Regions from separate parts of the Mumia sp. zg.B21 genome, predicted to be linked through region 3. Evidence: riboswitches for the same ligand, from Rfam matches in the RefSeq annotation. Region 3 holds a riboswitch; each other region holds the start of a gene.
The links. A riboswitch is a leader RNA that binds a small molecule or an ion and turns the genes downstream of it on or off. The one in region 3 is predicted to bind cyclic di-AMP.
Positions count from the first base shown of each region.

Region 1: linked by a shared signal. The riboswitch ahead of KV100_RS19895 (transglycosylase family protein) and the one ahead of KV100_RS20260 (NlpC/P60 family protein) in region 3 are both predicted to bind cyclic di-AMP.
Region 2: linked by a shared signal. The riboswitch ahead of KV100_RS00140 (C40 family peptidase) and the one ahead of KV100_RS20260 (NlpC/P60 family protein) in region 3 are both predicted to bind cyclic di-AMP.

Region 1 covers NZ_JAHWCJ010000001.1:768,086-772,275, reverse strand. The annotation lists gene KV100_RS03720 (APC family permease) at 151-1,578, shown strand; gene KV100_RS19895 (transglycosylase family protein) at 1,610-2,071, opposite strand; cyclic di-AMP (ydaO/yuaA leader) riboswitch at 2,072-2,235, opposite strand; gene KV100_RS03710 (TerC family protein) at 2,383-3,396, opposite strand; gene KV100_RS03705 (hypothetical protein) at 3,607-4,190, shown strand, end outside.
Region 2 covers NZ_JAHWCJ010000001.1:26,146-30,335, reverse strand. The annotation lists gene KV100_RS00150 (MerR family transcriptional regulator) at 1-571, shown strand, start outside; gene KV100_RS00145 (DUF3048 domain-containing protein) at 726-1,763, opposite strand; gene KV100_RS00140 (C40 family peptidase) at 1,832-2,422, opposite strand; cyclic di-AMP (ydaO/yuaA leader) riboswitch at 2,407-2,562, opposite strand; gene KV100_RS00135 (cysteine desulfurase family protein) at 2,902-4,056, opposite strand; gene nadC (carboxylating nicotinate-nucleotide diphosphorylase) at 4,058-4,190, opposite strand, start outside.
Region 3 covers NZ_JAHWCJ010000004.1:435,211-439,400, reverse strand. The annotation lists gene KV100_RS17375 (long-chain fatty acid--CoA ligase) at 1-888, shown strand, start outside; gene KV100_RS20260 (NlpC/P60 family protein) at 1,052-2,077, opposite strand; cyclic di-AMP (ydaO/yuaA leader) riboswitch at 2,086-2,227, opposite strand; gene KV100_RS17365 (hypothetical protein) at 2,366-2,629, opposite strand; gene KV100_RS17360 (DEDD exonuclease domain-containing protein) at 2,731-4,190, shown strand, end outside.

The DNA.
Region 1 (4,190 bases), on a different contig from region 3:
TGGCCGTATCGCCTGTTCGCGCCCACGTCGGACAGGATACGCCTCGTTCGAACACGCGTTCGAACCACTCTCTGTGCGTGGGGGGTTGCGGCCGACGCCACGGCGCACGACAGTAAACCCACGCGTTGCCGGCGTACGAGGAGGAGTGTCATGAGCGACACCGGGCCCGGGTCCACGTCGTCCGATCAAGAGGAGGGCCGGCCGACGGAGCTCAGGCGCTTCCTCACCCCCAGGCTCCTCCTGCTGTTCATCGTCGGTGACATCCTCGGCACCGGCGTCTATGCGCTCACCGGGCAGGTGGCGGCCGAGGTCGGCGGCGCGGCGTGGCTGCCCTTCCTCATCGCCTTCGCCATCGCGACCCTGACCGCGTTCTCGTACCTCGAGCTCGTGACGAAGTATCCCCAGGCCGCCGGTGCGGCGCTCTACACCCACAAGGCGTTCGGGATCCACTTCCTCACGTTCCTCGTGGCGTTCGCGGTGCTCTCGTCCGGGATCACGTCGGCCTCGACCGCGTCGCGTGTCTTCGCGCGCAGCCTCGACCAGGGCTTCGGGCTCGACCTGGACAGCACCGGCATCCTGATCGTGGCCCTGCTGTTCATGGTCGCGCTCGCACTGGTCAACCTCCGTGGGGTCGCCCACGGGATCATCACCAACGTCGTCCTCACCGTGGTCGAGCTCTCCGGGCTCCTGCTGGTCCTCCTCGTCGGCATCTGGGCGGTCGTCGAGGGAAACGCCGACTTCTCCCGCGTCGTCGCGTTCGACACGCCCGAGGACAAGAACGTCTTCCTCGCTGTCACCACGGCGACGTCGCTGGCGTTCTTCGCGATGGTGGGCTTCGAGGACTCGGTCAACATGGCGGAGGAGACGAAAGACCCCGTCTCGACCTTCCCGCGGATCATGCTGACCGGGTTGTCGATCACGGGACTCATCTACGTTCTCGTCTCGATCACCGCCGTTGCGCTCGTCCCGATCGGCCGGCTCGCCGCGACGGAGACGCCACTGCTCACCGTCGTCGAGCTCGGCGCACCCAACCTCCCGATCGACGAGATCTATCCGTTCATCACGATGTTCGCCGTCGCCAACACGGCGCTCATCAACATGCTCATGGCCAGCCGGCTCCTCTACGGCATGGCCAGGCAGCACGTGCTGCCACCGGCGCTGGCCCACGTCGGTCGCCGGCGGCAGACGCCATGGGTCGCGATCCTCTTCACGACCCTCCTCGCCCTGGGGCTCATCACCTACGTGTTCAACGCGAGCGAGGACGCCGTCGCCACCCTCGGCGGCACCACCGCACTCCTCCTGCTCGCGGTCTTCACGATCGTCAACGTCGCGGTGCTGGTGCTGCGCCGCGACCGCGTCGACACCCGCCACTTCGTCGCGCCGACCGTCATCCCGGTGGTCGCCGCCGTCGTCTCGCTCTATCTCGTGACGCCCCTGTCGGGTCGCGACACCGAGCAGTACGAAGTTGCGGGACTGCTGCTCGGCCTCGGAGTGGTGCTGTGGATCATCACCTGGATCATCAACCGCGCGTTCTACGCCGAGCGCACCTACGTGAAGGACCCCGCCGAGCTCGACTGAGCCCGACGGGGTCCGAGGTGAGGTGGGTCGCTCACCAGAACTTCTTGCGCCACCAGCGCGGGAAGTGTCCGATGGCGCCCTTCTTGGCGACACGGTCGCTCTTGGCGAAGCCCTGCCACTTCTCACGCTTGTGCTTGCTGGTCAGGCCGAGCTTGCGGGTGCAGGCCGGCCATGCGCCCCACCCTTGCCGCCTGAGGACCTTCTCCGCGACCGCGATCTGCTCGCGGCGCTTGGCCTTGTAGGCGGTCGACGCATACTTCTTGCCGCCGTACGACCGCCAGGTTCCTGGGTTGAACTGCAGACCACCGTGGTAGCCGTTTCCGGTGTTGATGTGCCACCGACCTCCCGCCTCGCACTTGGCGAGGCGCTCCCAGGTCCGGTCCTTGGCCGCGCTGGCGGGCGTACTGGTGAAGACCAGCAGACCGGCGACCAGACCCATGAGGGCGAGCGTGGTGGCGACGCCGCGCTTGGCGACGCGAAGGGCGTTGTTCATGTGTTCCTTCACAACGCCTGCGGGGTTAGCTGTCGGGTTCGGGCCGAAGGTGCCCTGCCGGTCACGGACGAGTCCGCGACCGGGCTTCACCCCAAGGAGCCGTGGCTCCGGAATTGGGTTCCCCACTCCTGTCCGTCATGTTCGTGGTTCGCCGGCCCCCGTTGACCGACCCTCCGGGGTAGGTCTCGCCCGCGGACAGGATTCGGCGTCGAGCAAGACCTCAGTCAGACTAACCCACATAATCTGGACAACAAGCCCAGGCAGTCCGCAAGCCACCTAGAGCGGACTCGCGGACCCCGGGCGGACGACGATCAGCGCGGCGGGACGTCCTCGCGATCGTCGGGCCGCTTGGGCTGCGGCTGGTGGCGGGTCTTCCACAGGCTGGCGGCCGCGGTCAGGGCCAGGACCACGATGATCACCGCGAGGCTCATCAGCGTCGGGATCTCCGGCACGTCGAGGTGCTCGCCGTTGTTGATGAACGGGAGCTCGTTGGTGTGCAACGCGTGGAGGACGAGCTTGACGCCGATGAAGGCGAGGATCACGGACAGGCCGAGCGACAGGTACACCAGACGCTGGAGCAGCCCGCCCAGCAGGAAGTAGAGCTGGCGCAGGCCCATGAGCGCGAAGATGTTCGCCGTCAGGACGAGGTACGGCTCCTTGGTGATGCCGTAGATCGCCGGGATCGAGTCCAGCGCGAACAGCAGGTCGGTGGTGCCCAGGGCCAGGATCACGAGGAACATCGGCGTCAGGAACCGCTTGCCGTCGATGTGCACGGTCATCTTCATGCCGTGGAACTCGTCGGCGACGCTGAAGTGCCGCTCGGCGAACCGCACGACGGCGTTGTCGCCGGCCTCCTCGTCGTCGTGGTTGCGATAGCTCTTGACCAGTCCGTACGCCGTGTAGACGAGGAAGAGGCCGAAGATGTAGAAGACCCAGCTGAAGTTGTTGATCGCCGCGGCACCGAGACCGATGAAGATCCCGCGGAAGATCAGGGCGAGGATGATGCCGATCATCAGCGCCTCTTGCTGATAGACCCGGGGCACCTTGAAGCTCGCCATGATGATGATGAAGATGAACAGGTTGTCCACCGAGAGGCTGTACTCGGTGAGCCATCCGGTGAAGAACTCCAGGCCGTACTGACCGCCGTGGAAGCCCGTCACCCAGATGCCGAACGCGACCGCGAGTCCGACATAGATGGTGAGCGCGACCCCGGCTTCCTTCATCGACGGCTCGTGGGGCCTGCGCGCGATCACGACGACGTCGAACAGGAGCACGGCGACGGTGACGCCGATCGTGATCCACCACTCGAGGGGTGTGACGTTCATACGGTTCGGTTCCTCCGGTCGGATGGGTTGTCTGGCCGGAGGTCTCTTCCGCCGGGCCGGCGCGAGGAGCACCTGACACGGCTCGACCCGCCGGGCCAGCGCGCTGGCCGTGATGACGACGGGTCGACGAAAGGAATACTCCCCTCCCTGCGCCATTGTGCCAGAGGGCGCCCCGGGTGCTCGTGTCGCAGACCTCGCTAGGCTCGCGCCGTGGCAGTGAGACACGTAGGCCTGGTGGGCACGCTGACGAGCCCCGGCGCGAGGCGGGCTCTGCTGCGCCGAGGCACGAGGTCGACCATCCCCGAGGTGCTCGACACCGCCCCTCTCCAGGCTCGCGAGGTCGAGGTGCCGGGACAGGCCGCGGCGTACGGGTTCACCTGGGAGCGCCCGGATGCCGACACCGAGGACTGGTACCCCCAAGGCGTCACCACCTCCGCGGACGCGACCGCCGGGGACGCACCCGGCGGCACCGGAGGGCGCGACGTCGTCGCCGTCAGCTGGTACGCCCACCACCACGCACGACGCAACGGCGCCCGGCTGACCTTCGTCGACCTCGCGACGCTGCGCTACCAGCACGTGCTCCTGGTCAGGGCGCGACGAACCCCCTGGGGCGTCCGTGCGCGGCCCGTCCCGACCCATGCCGGCGGCATCGCCTGGTACGGCCCGTACCTGTACGTGGCCGCGACCCGCGCGGGCATCTACGTCGTGCGGATCGACGACCTGCTCCGCCTGCCCGACGGCGCTCGCGGCGGGCCCTCGAGGCGGCTGGGTTACGAGCTGGTCCTGCCGGTGTT
Region 2 (4,190 bases), on a different contig from region 3:
CACGCTGCAGGCCGTCGAGAAGGCGCTGCAGGACAAGACCTCCACGACGGCCGACTACGCACTCGACCTGATCACGGTGCTCGACTCGCCGCTGGCCCGCGAGCCCGAGAGCGAGCTCATGTCACGCGACCGGCTCTCGGCGATGGCAGGCATCGACCGCGACACCGACCTCGCCCAGAAGCTCGTGGACCGCGGCCTGGCCACCATCGTCGACGACGACACTCTCGAGGTGAACCGTCCCGAGGTGGTGCGGGCCGGAGCCGCCGCCATCTCGCTCGGCCTGGCCCCGGAGACGGTGCTCGAGCTGCTCCCGGCGCTGTCGGGGCCGTTGCGCACGGTCGCCGACGACCTCGTGGGCCGCGTGCGTCGCGACATCTGGCAGCCGTTCGTCGGCGCCGGCATGCCCGACGACCAGTGGCAGGAGGTCGTGACCTCCATCGCCAACCTGCTGCCGGTCGCCGCGCAGGCGGTCGTCGCGGTGTTCCGCGACGAGCTGGCGCACGCGATCGACGACGCCCTGGGCGAGGAGCTCGCGGCGCTCGGCGACCAGCGACCCGCTCCCGAGGCCTGACGCCGGCGTCTCCACAGACGGCTCCCCCGGAGGCGGAGAACGGCCCCACCCGACGCTGGAGGGAGGGACCCGCCGGGTGGGGCCGAAACCCTGGTGCCGATCGTAGGGGAGCGCGCGCGCCGAACCGAGGCCGCCTGCTGTGACCTTCCTCGCGTCAGCGGGACCGGACCGTCACGCCACCGGCGCCAGCCGGCACGAGCTCGACGAAGACCTTGCCCCGCTCGAGCGTGACCGGCTTGCCCCCGGCAGTCAGCTGGATCGGCGCCGCAGCGCTCTTCTTGCTCCAGCGGGCGTTCAGCATCGTGCCGCCGTTGAGGACGACAGCCCGGCCGCCCCCCTTGAGCACCGTCTCGGGGACGGGATACCCGGCCGGGTCGCGGTAGCCCGCGTCGACCTGTCGGGTGAAGAGCACGAGGACGGTGTCCGGCTTGAAGTCCTTGCCCTTCTGGGCGTGGCCGTTGACCCGGCGGTACGCGCCGCCGGAACCGAGCTGCCACCGCGTCGCGGAGCTGCGGGAGAAGCGGACGTCGAACGACGTCGCCTTCGTCGAGCCCGGCGTCGGGCTCGCGCCGAACGGCAGGTACGGCCGCGGCACGGCGGCCTTCGCGGACCGGTGCTGGTCGGCGTAGGCGGCAAGGTTCAGCAGCCGGTCGTACGGGGCCTTCTTGCCCCGGTCGATGGCGAGCGTGAGGTTGCCGGTGTCCTCGCTGTAGAGCTTCACACCAGCGGCCTTGATCTTGCGGATGGTCACCTTCGCGCCGCCCGAGGCGATCAGCTGCCCACCGGTCGGCTTGACGAGGGCGATGTCGGTGGTCCGGGTCGAGCGGACGTGCCCGACCTTGGTCGGCGTCTGCGAGTAGAAGAACGCCGCCAGCCTCGTCAGACCACCCTCGACCAGCTCCTCGACGACGAGATCAGCCTGCGACAACCCGTACTGCGGGGCTCCGGCGGCGGTGTTCTCGACCTTCACCAGGAAGGCGGGGTGATCGGGCAGACCCTTGGCCGCCGCCTCGCCGGTGAACGGGTTGGCGCGGTTCAGGGTCGCCGCCTTGCGCGCGGCGTCGGCGCTGGTCGGCGTCGGCTTCTCCGGGGTCTTCGGCTCGTCACCACCCGAGCACGCCGCCGCGAGGACGAGTGCGGTCGCGACGAGGGTGGCGCGCAACGCGGTACGGGGCTTCTGGCTCACGTGCATGCTCCCATGGTGGAGCAGGGCCGGTACCTCAGGAGGCACCGGCCCTGCTCTTCGTGGTGGTGTCGCTGTCAGCGCAGACGCATGGTGCCTGCGGACCAGCCGCGGGTCCAGATCCGCTCGACCTTCACGCGGCTGCCGGAGTACGGCGCGTGGAGGATGCGACCCTTCCCCCAGTAGATGCCCACGTGGTACTTGCGGGACCCACCGAAGAAGACGAGGTCGCCCTTGCGGATGTTGCGCTTCTTGATCTTGCGGACGTGCCGGTACTGCGAGTTCGCGGTCCGCGGCAGCTTCATGCCTGCCTTGCGGAACGAGTAGGAGGTGAGGCCGGAGCAGTCGAACGCGCGGGGGCCGGACGCGCCGTAGCGGTACGGGTCACCCTTCTGGCGCGCGGCGACGCGGGAGGCCTTGACGATGCGACCGGCGCGACGCTTCTTGGCGACGACGCGCTTGGCCTTCTTGGTGGCCTTCGCGGCGGCGAGCTTCTGGGCGGTCGCGGTCTTCGCGGCGGCCGTGCTCGTGGACGTGGAGGCGGGGGCTGCGCTGGCCTCGTTGGCGGTCGTGACGACCATCGCGAAGGCAGCGGAGAGAGCGATCGGCAGAGCCATGAGGCGCTGCGTCCGGGGGGTCGCGAGCATGATGAGCGTGGTCCCTTCCACGCCTGCGAAGTGAGCTGTCGGATTAGGGCCGAAGGATGGCCCCGCCCTGTCTTAGGGCTTCACCCCGAGCACGCATGACCCGAAGGACTTCGTGCAGAGTTGGTTCCTCCGCTCCTGCCCGTCGGTGACGGTCGATGATGGGGGCGTGTGCAGGCGGGCAGGATTGGGCGTTTCCCACACACGATGTTCAGTTGTCCGGCAGGACCCGGTCGCGTCCCGGTCATGCCCGTTATGGGGGGTTGTGGGGCCTGTTGTCAGGCCGCGGGCCACCATAGACACGTCGATGGACCCGCTCAAAACACCAGACGTCACCACGGACGAGGTTTGGACGCTCGTCCAGGTCACCTGCCCTGCCGTCGCAGTGATCGAAGAGGGGCTATGTGACCCTTGTCATATTTTGACCGGTCTTGTCCCAGGACCATAACAAGGCTCTGCGCGGATGCAAGGGTCCACCGCACCCGCGGGCGCGCCGGCGACGGTCAGCCGGCGAGCGACCGGACGGCTCGCACCGCGGTGACGACGGCCCCGGCGGCACCCTCGAAGTCCGCCGGCGACGCGGCCGTGAACCGCACCGCCGTACGCGCCACCTCGGGATCGATCCCGAGCGCCAAGAGGACCTCCGAGGGCTCGTCGGAGCCCGCGGCGCACGCCGAGCCGCTGGAGCACGCGATGCCGTGATCCTGCTCCAGCCCCAGGAGCACCGCCTCCCCCGACGTGCCCGGGAAGCAGAACGACGCGTGACCGGGAAGCCGACGGCGCGGATGGCCGGTGAGGAAGGCGCCCGCGACATTGGAGAGCACGTCGCGCACGAACGCGTCGCGGGCCGCGGCCAGGGCGTCGACCGGACCTCGCGGACGCGGTCCCCCGGGCGTGGACCCCACCGCCGACGTGATCGCCGCGGCGAGACCGACGGCGGCGGCGACGTTCTCGGTGCCCGACCGGAGTCCACGCTCCTGGCCGCCCCCGTGGATCAGCGGCTCCAAGGGCACGCCTCGGCGGACCCACAGGGCCCCGCTCCCCTTCGGCGCACCCACCTTGTGGCCGCTGAGCGAGAGGGCGTCGACGCCGAGCTGCGCGGGATCCACGACGACGGACCCGACGGCCTGGACGGCATCGGTGTGCACGAGCGCCCCCCGTGCGCGTGCCAGGGCGGCGACCTCGGCGACCGGCTGGACCGTCCCGACCTCGTTGTTCGCGAGCATGACCGACACCAGCGTGGTCTCGGCGCCGATCAGTCGTTCCGCCTGCGTCAGGTCGACGACGCCGTCACCGTCGACGTCGAGCAGGTCTCTCCGGAACCCGTGCAGTCTGACCAGGTGGTCGCACGCCTCCAGCACGGCAGGGTGCTCGATCCGGGTGGTCACGAGGTGGCGCCCACGCGGGTTCGCCAGTGCCAGTCCCTTCACCGCGAGGTTGTCGGCCTCCGTCCCACCGGAGGTGAGCACGATCTCCGCCGGCCGGGCACCGAGCGCGGCGGCGACGTCCGCGCGTGCGCGCTCCAGCGCCCGGGACGCGACGTCTCCGAGACCGTGGCGGCTCGACGGGTTGCCGAACTCGCCGGTGAGGAAGGGCCACATCGCCTCCAGCACCTCGCGGCGAACCGGCGTGGTCGCGGCCGTGTCGAGGTAGCGCACCCTAGACCGCCACCTCGACGTCGAGCCCCAGGTCGAGCGCGGCGACGCTGTGCGTGAGGGCCCCCACCGAGATCAGGTCGACCCCGGTCAGCGCGATCTCACCGACCCGAGGGAGCGTGATGCCGCCGCTGGCC
Region 3 (4,190 bases):
ACGGCGATCGCCTACAGCCGGGCGCGCGAGAGCGGCAAGCGCATCGGCCCGGTCCTCAAGGCGAAGCACACGCTGTTCGACCGGCTGGTCTACACCAAGCTTCGTGACGCCATGGGCGGGCACGTCGAGCATGCGATCTCCGGCGGCGCTCCGCTGGGCGAGCGGCTCGCGCACTTCTTCTCGGGCATCGGCATCCCGGTGATCGAGGGGTACGGCCTCACCGAGACCACGGCCGCGCTCGCGGCGAACCTCGCCGGCGACTCCAAGATCGGCACCGTCGGGCGCCCTCTGCCGGGCACCGAGGTCCGGGTCGCCGATGACGGCGAGCTGCTGTTCCGCGGCGGACAGGTGTTCCGGGGTTACTGGAACGCGCCGGAGGCGACGGCGGCCGCGTTCGACGAGGACGGCTGGTTCCACACCGGTGACATCGGTGAGATCGACTCCGACGGCTTCATCTCCATCACGGGCCGCAAGAAGGAGATCATCGTCACCGCCGGCGGCAAGAACGTCGTGCCCGCGGTCCTCGAGGACCGCATCCGGGCGCACGTCCTGGTGAGCCAGGCGGTGGTCGTGGGCGAAGGCAAGCCCTTCGTCGGCGCACTCATCACGCTCGACCAGGAGTCGATCGGCTCGTGGCTCGAGAACCACGGCAAGCCGGCTGATACGCCGATCGAGCAGCTCGCTGACGATCCCGACGTGCTGGCGGCCGTGCAGACCGCGGTGGACGAGGCCAACTCCCACGTGTCCCGAGCGGAGGCGATCCGCAAGTTCCGGGTCCTCGCCAAGGACTGGACCGAGGAGGGCGGCCAGATCACACCGACCCTCAAGCTCAAGCGCAACGTCGTGATGCGTGAGCACCGCGACGACGTCGAGGCCCTGTACGGCTAGGCCCCCACCCTCACGCAGACAGCAGCAGCCCTCGGCGCACACGCGCTGGGGGCTGCTGTCGTCCGTGAGGGTTCGGAGCTGCTGCCCAGGGGTGGCCGCACGTCGTACGCAGAAGAGCCACGACCCGAGACGGGTCGTGGCTCTTCGTACGGAGCGGAGGCGGTCAGCCGACGCGACGCACTCCGCTGACCGGCATGACGTCCACCGAGACGATCTCGACGCTGCGCCCGGGACGCGGGGCGTGGATCAGCTTGCCGTTGCCGATGTAGATGCCGACGTGGCTGACCGGGCTGTAGTAGAAGACCAGGTCGCCCGGGCTCATCGACGACCGCGACACCGAGGAGCCCATCCCGGACTGCGCGGAGGACGAATGCGGGAGCGACACGCCGGCCGCGCCGAACGCCTTCATCGTCAGGCCCGAGCAGTCCCAGCTGCCGGGGCCCGCAGAACCGTAGGAGTAGGGCTCGCCCAGCTGCGCCATCGCGAAGTCGATCGCCTTCTTGGCCCGCCCGGACGCGTTCACCTTCGGGGCGCTGGTCGACGGACGGTCTTCGCTGCGGCTCGGACCACCGTGGTCGTTGTCGTAGACCTCTTCGCGCTCAGCAGGAGTCAGGCTCGCGACGAGAGCCTCGGCCTTGGTGACGCGATCGTCGAGCTTGGCCTTCTGCTTGGTCATCTCCTTCTGCGACTCCGAGATGATCTCGAGCTTGGAGGAGAGCTGCTCACGGCGGACCTTGAGCTCTCCGGCCTCGCGCTCGAAGGCGGCCAGCCGGTCGGCCTGGGTGCTGTTGTAGGACTGGAGCGCCGTCAGGCCCTCCAGGAACTCGTCGACATCGTCGCTCGCGAGCAGCTGGGTGGTCGGGCCCATCGGGGAGCTCGACAACCGCTCGGTGACGGTCTTGGCGAGGGCGTTGCGGACGTCCTCGACCTCAGCCTGCTGCGCCTTGACGTCGGTCCGGAGCTTCTTGATCTGCTTCTTGGCTCCGTCGACCTCGGTCCGGAGCTCGAGGAAGCGCTCGTTGGCCTGCTCGGCCTCGTGGCTGAGCTCGGCGACCTTGCGCTGGGCCTCGGACAGGCTCGGCGTCTGGGGGTCTGCTGCGCTGGGGGACGCGGTGAGCGTGGCAGCGAGGACCAACCCGGACCCGGCGGCGACTGCTGCCCTCATCGACAGCTTTCGGCCGTTCCGCACTCGGCGGCTCCTTCACGTTCTCGACGCCTACCGGGTGAGCTGACGGGTTCGGGCCAAGAACGTGCCCTACCGTCCGAGCGGACGGATTCACCCCAGGAACGTGGGTCCCCGGCTCCAGCGTCGATCGGGGGATCTCGGCCGAACTAGGCGGCGTGCCTGCGCCCTCCGGGGTAGAGAACTCCTCAGACACGCGAGCCTCACCCTATGCGCCAACGGGGTGGGGAATCAACGTGAAGCAGTGGGAAAGTCAGATCTCTCTCGCGGGCGGCGGTGGTTGGGTGAGAAGGCTCACACGTCGTCGATGGTCTCGCTGTCGGTCTGGGTCACGAGGCGGAGCGGAGACACGAGGCCGGCGGCGCTCAGCGCCTGGAGCGCGGCACCCTCGTCGGCGTCGATGCTGACGCCCTCGTCGGGGGCACCGAGCAGCGCGGTCACCACGCAGTCGCCGCATGCCTGGGGCCGGGCGAGGCAGCGACCGCAGTCGATGGTCAGAAGCTCGCCGTGACCCGTCGCCGGGCCCGGCTGCTGATGGAGCACGCGGGATTCGTCCATGCCCTGGACGCTACGCAGCCGCTCTGACACAAACCCGTCGTGCGACACGCCGTACGCCCCGACGGCCGGACATGTCAGCGGACGCACCTACCGTCGTTCCCATGACCCTCGCCCCCGAGACCGCTCCCCCGCCGACCGTCCCGGTTCCCGCGGTCGAGGGCACCGCGGTCGAGGGCACCGCGGTCCAAGGGACTCTCGACGAGCTGGGTCGAGACCTGTCGGGCATCACGTTCTGCGTCGTCGACCTCGAGACGACGGGCGGCTCGGCGGCCGCCGGCTCCATGATCACCGAGATCGGTGCGGTCAAGGTCCGCGGCGGAGAGGTCCTGGGTGAGTTCCAGACCCTCGTCGACCCCGAGGGTCCGATCCCGACGTTCATCACGGTCCTCACCGGCATCACCGACGCGATGGTCGTGGCCGCCCCGAGGATCGGCGAGGCGCTGCCGTCGTTCCTGGAGTTCGCCCGGGGCACCGTGCTCGTCGCGCACAACGCTCCCTTCGACGTCGGCTTCCTCAAGCACTTCACCCAGCACCTCGGGCTGGCCTGGCCCGGCTTCGAGTCGCTCGACACCGCCCGCATCGCCCGTCGCGTCCTGCTGCGCGACGAGGTCCCCAACTGCAAGCTGAGCACGCTCGCGCGCCACTTCCACGCCGCCACCACCCCCAACCACCGCGCCCTCGCCGACGCCCGCGCGACGGTCGACGTCCTCCACGCGCTCCTCGAGCGCCTGGGCACCATGGGGGTGTCGACGATGGAGGAGCTCGCCACCTTCAGCTCCCGCGTCAGTCCCGCCCAGCGCAAGAAGAGCCGGCTCGCCGACCACCTCCCCCACCTCCCCGGCGTCTACCTCTTCCGCGACCGTCACGAGAACGTCCTGTACGTCGGGACCTCCAAGGACCTCCGTGCGCGGGTCCGCTCCTACTTCACCTCCAGCGAGACCCGCACGCGGATGGGCGAGATGGTGGCGCTGGCGACCCGCGTCGAGGGCATCACGTGTGCGACGGCCCTGGAGGCGCAGGTGCGCGAGCTGCGGTTGATCGCACACCACAAGCCGCCCTACAACCGCAGGTCCCGACACCCCGAGCGTGCGACCTGGATCAAGCTCACCCGAGAGCCGTGGCCCCGCCTCTCGTTCGTCCGCAAGACCGACGACGACGCCGACTACCTCGGTCCCTTCACGCGCCGCTCGTCCGCCGAGCGTGTCGCGGCGACGCTCTACGAGGCGTTCCGCATCCGCCAGTGCTCCGGACGGCTCCCGCGCCGTCCGTCACGCAGCGCGTGCGCCCTCGCCGAGATGGGCAGCTGCCTCGCACCCTGCGACGGCACCGCCACCCCCGAGACGTACGCGGCCGAGGTCGACCGCGTCCGGACGGCTCTCACGCTCGACCCCACCGTGGTGGTCGATGCCTCGACCGACCGCATGCGCACGCTCTCGGGGCAGGGACGCTTCGAGGACGCCGCCCATGAGCGAGACCGGCTCGTCGCGCTCGTCCGTGCCACCCACCGCAGCCAGCGGCTCGCCGCGCTGCTCTCGTGCGCCGAGGTGGTCGCAGCACGCCC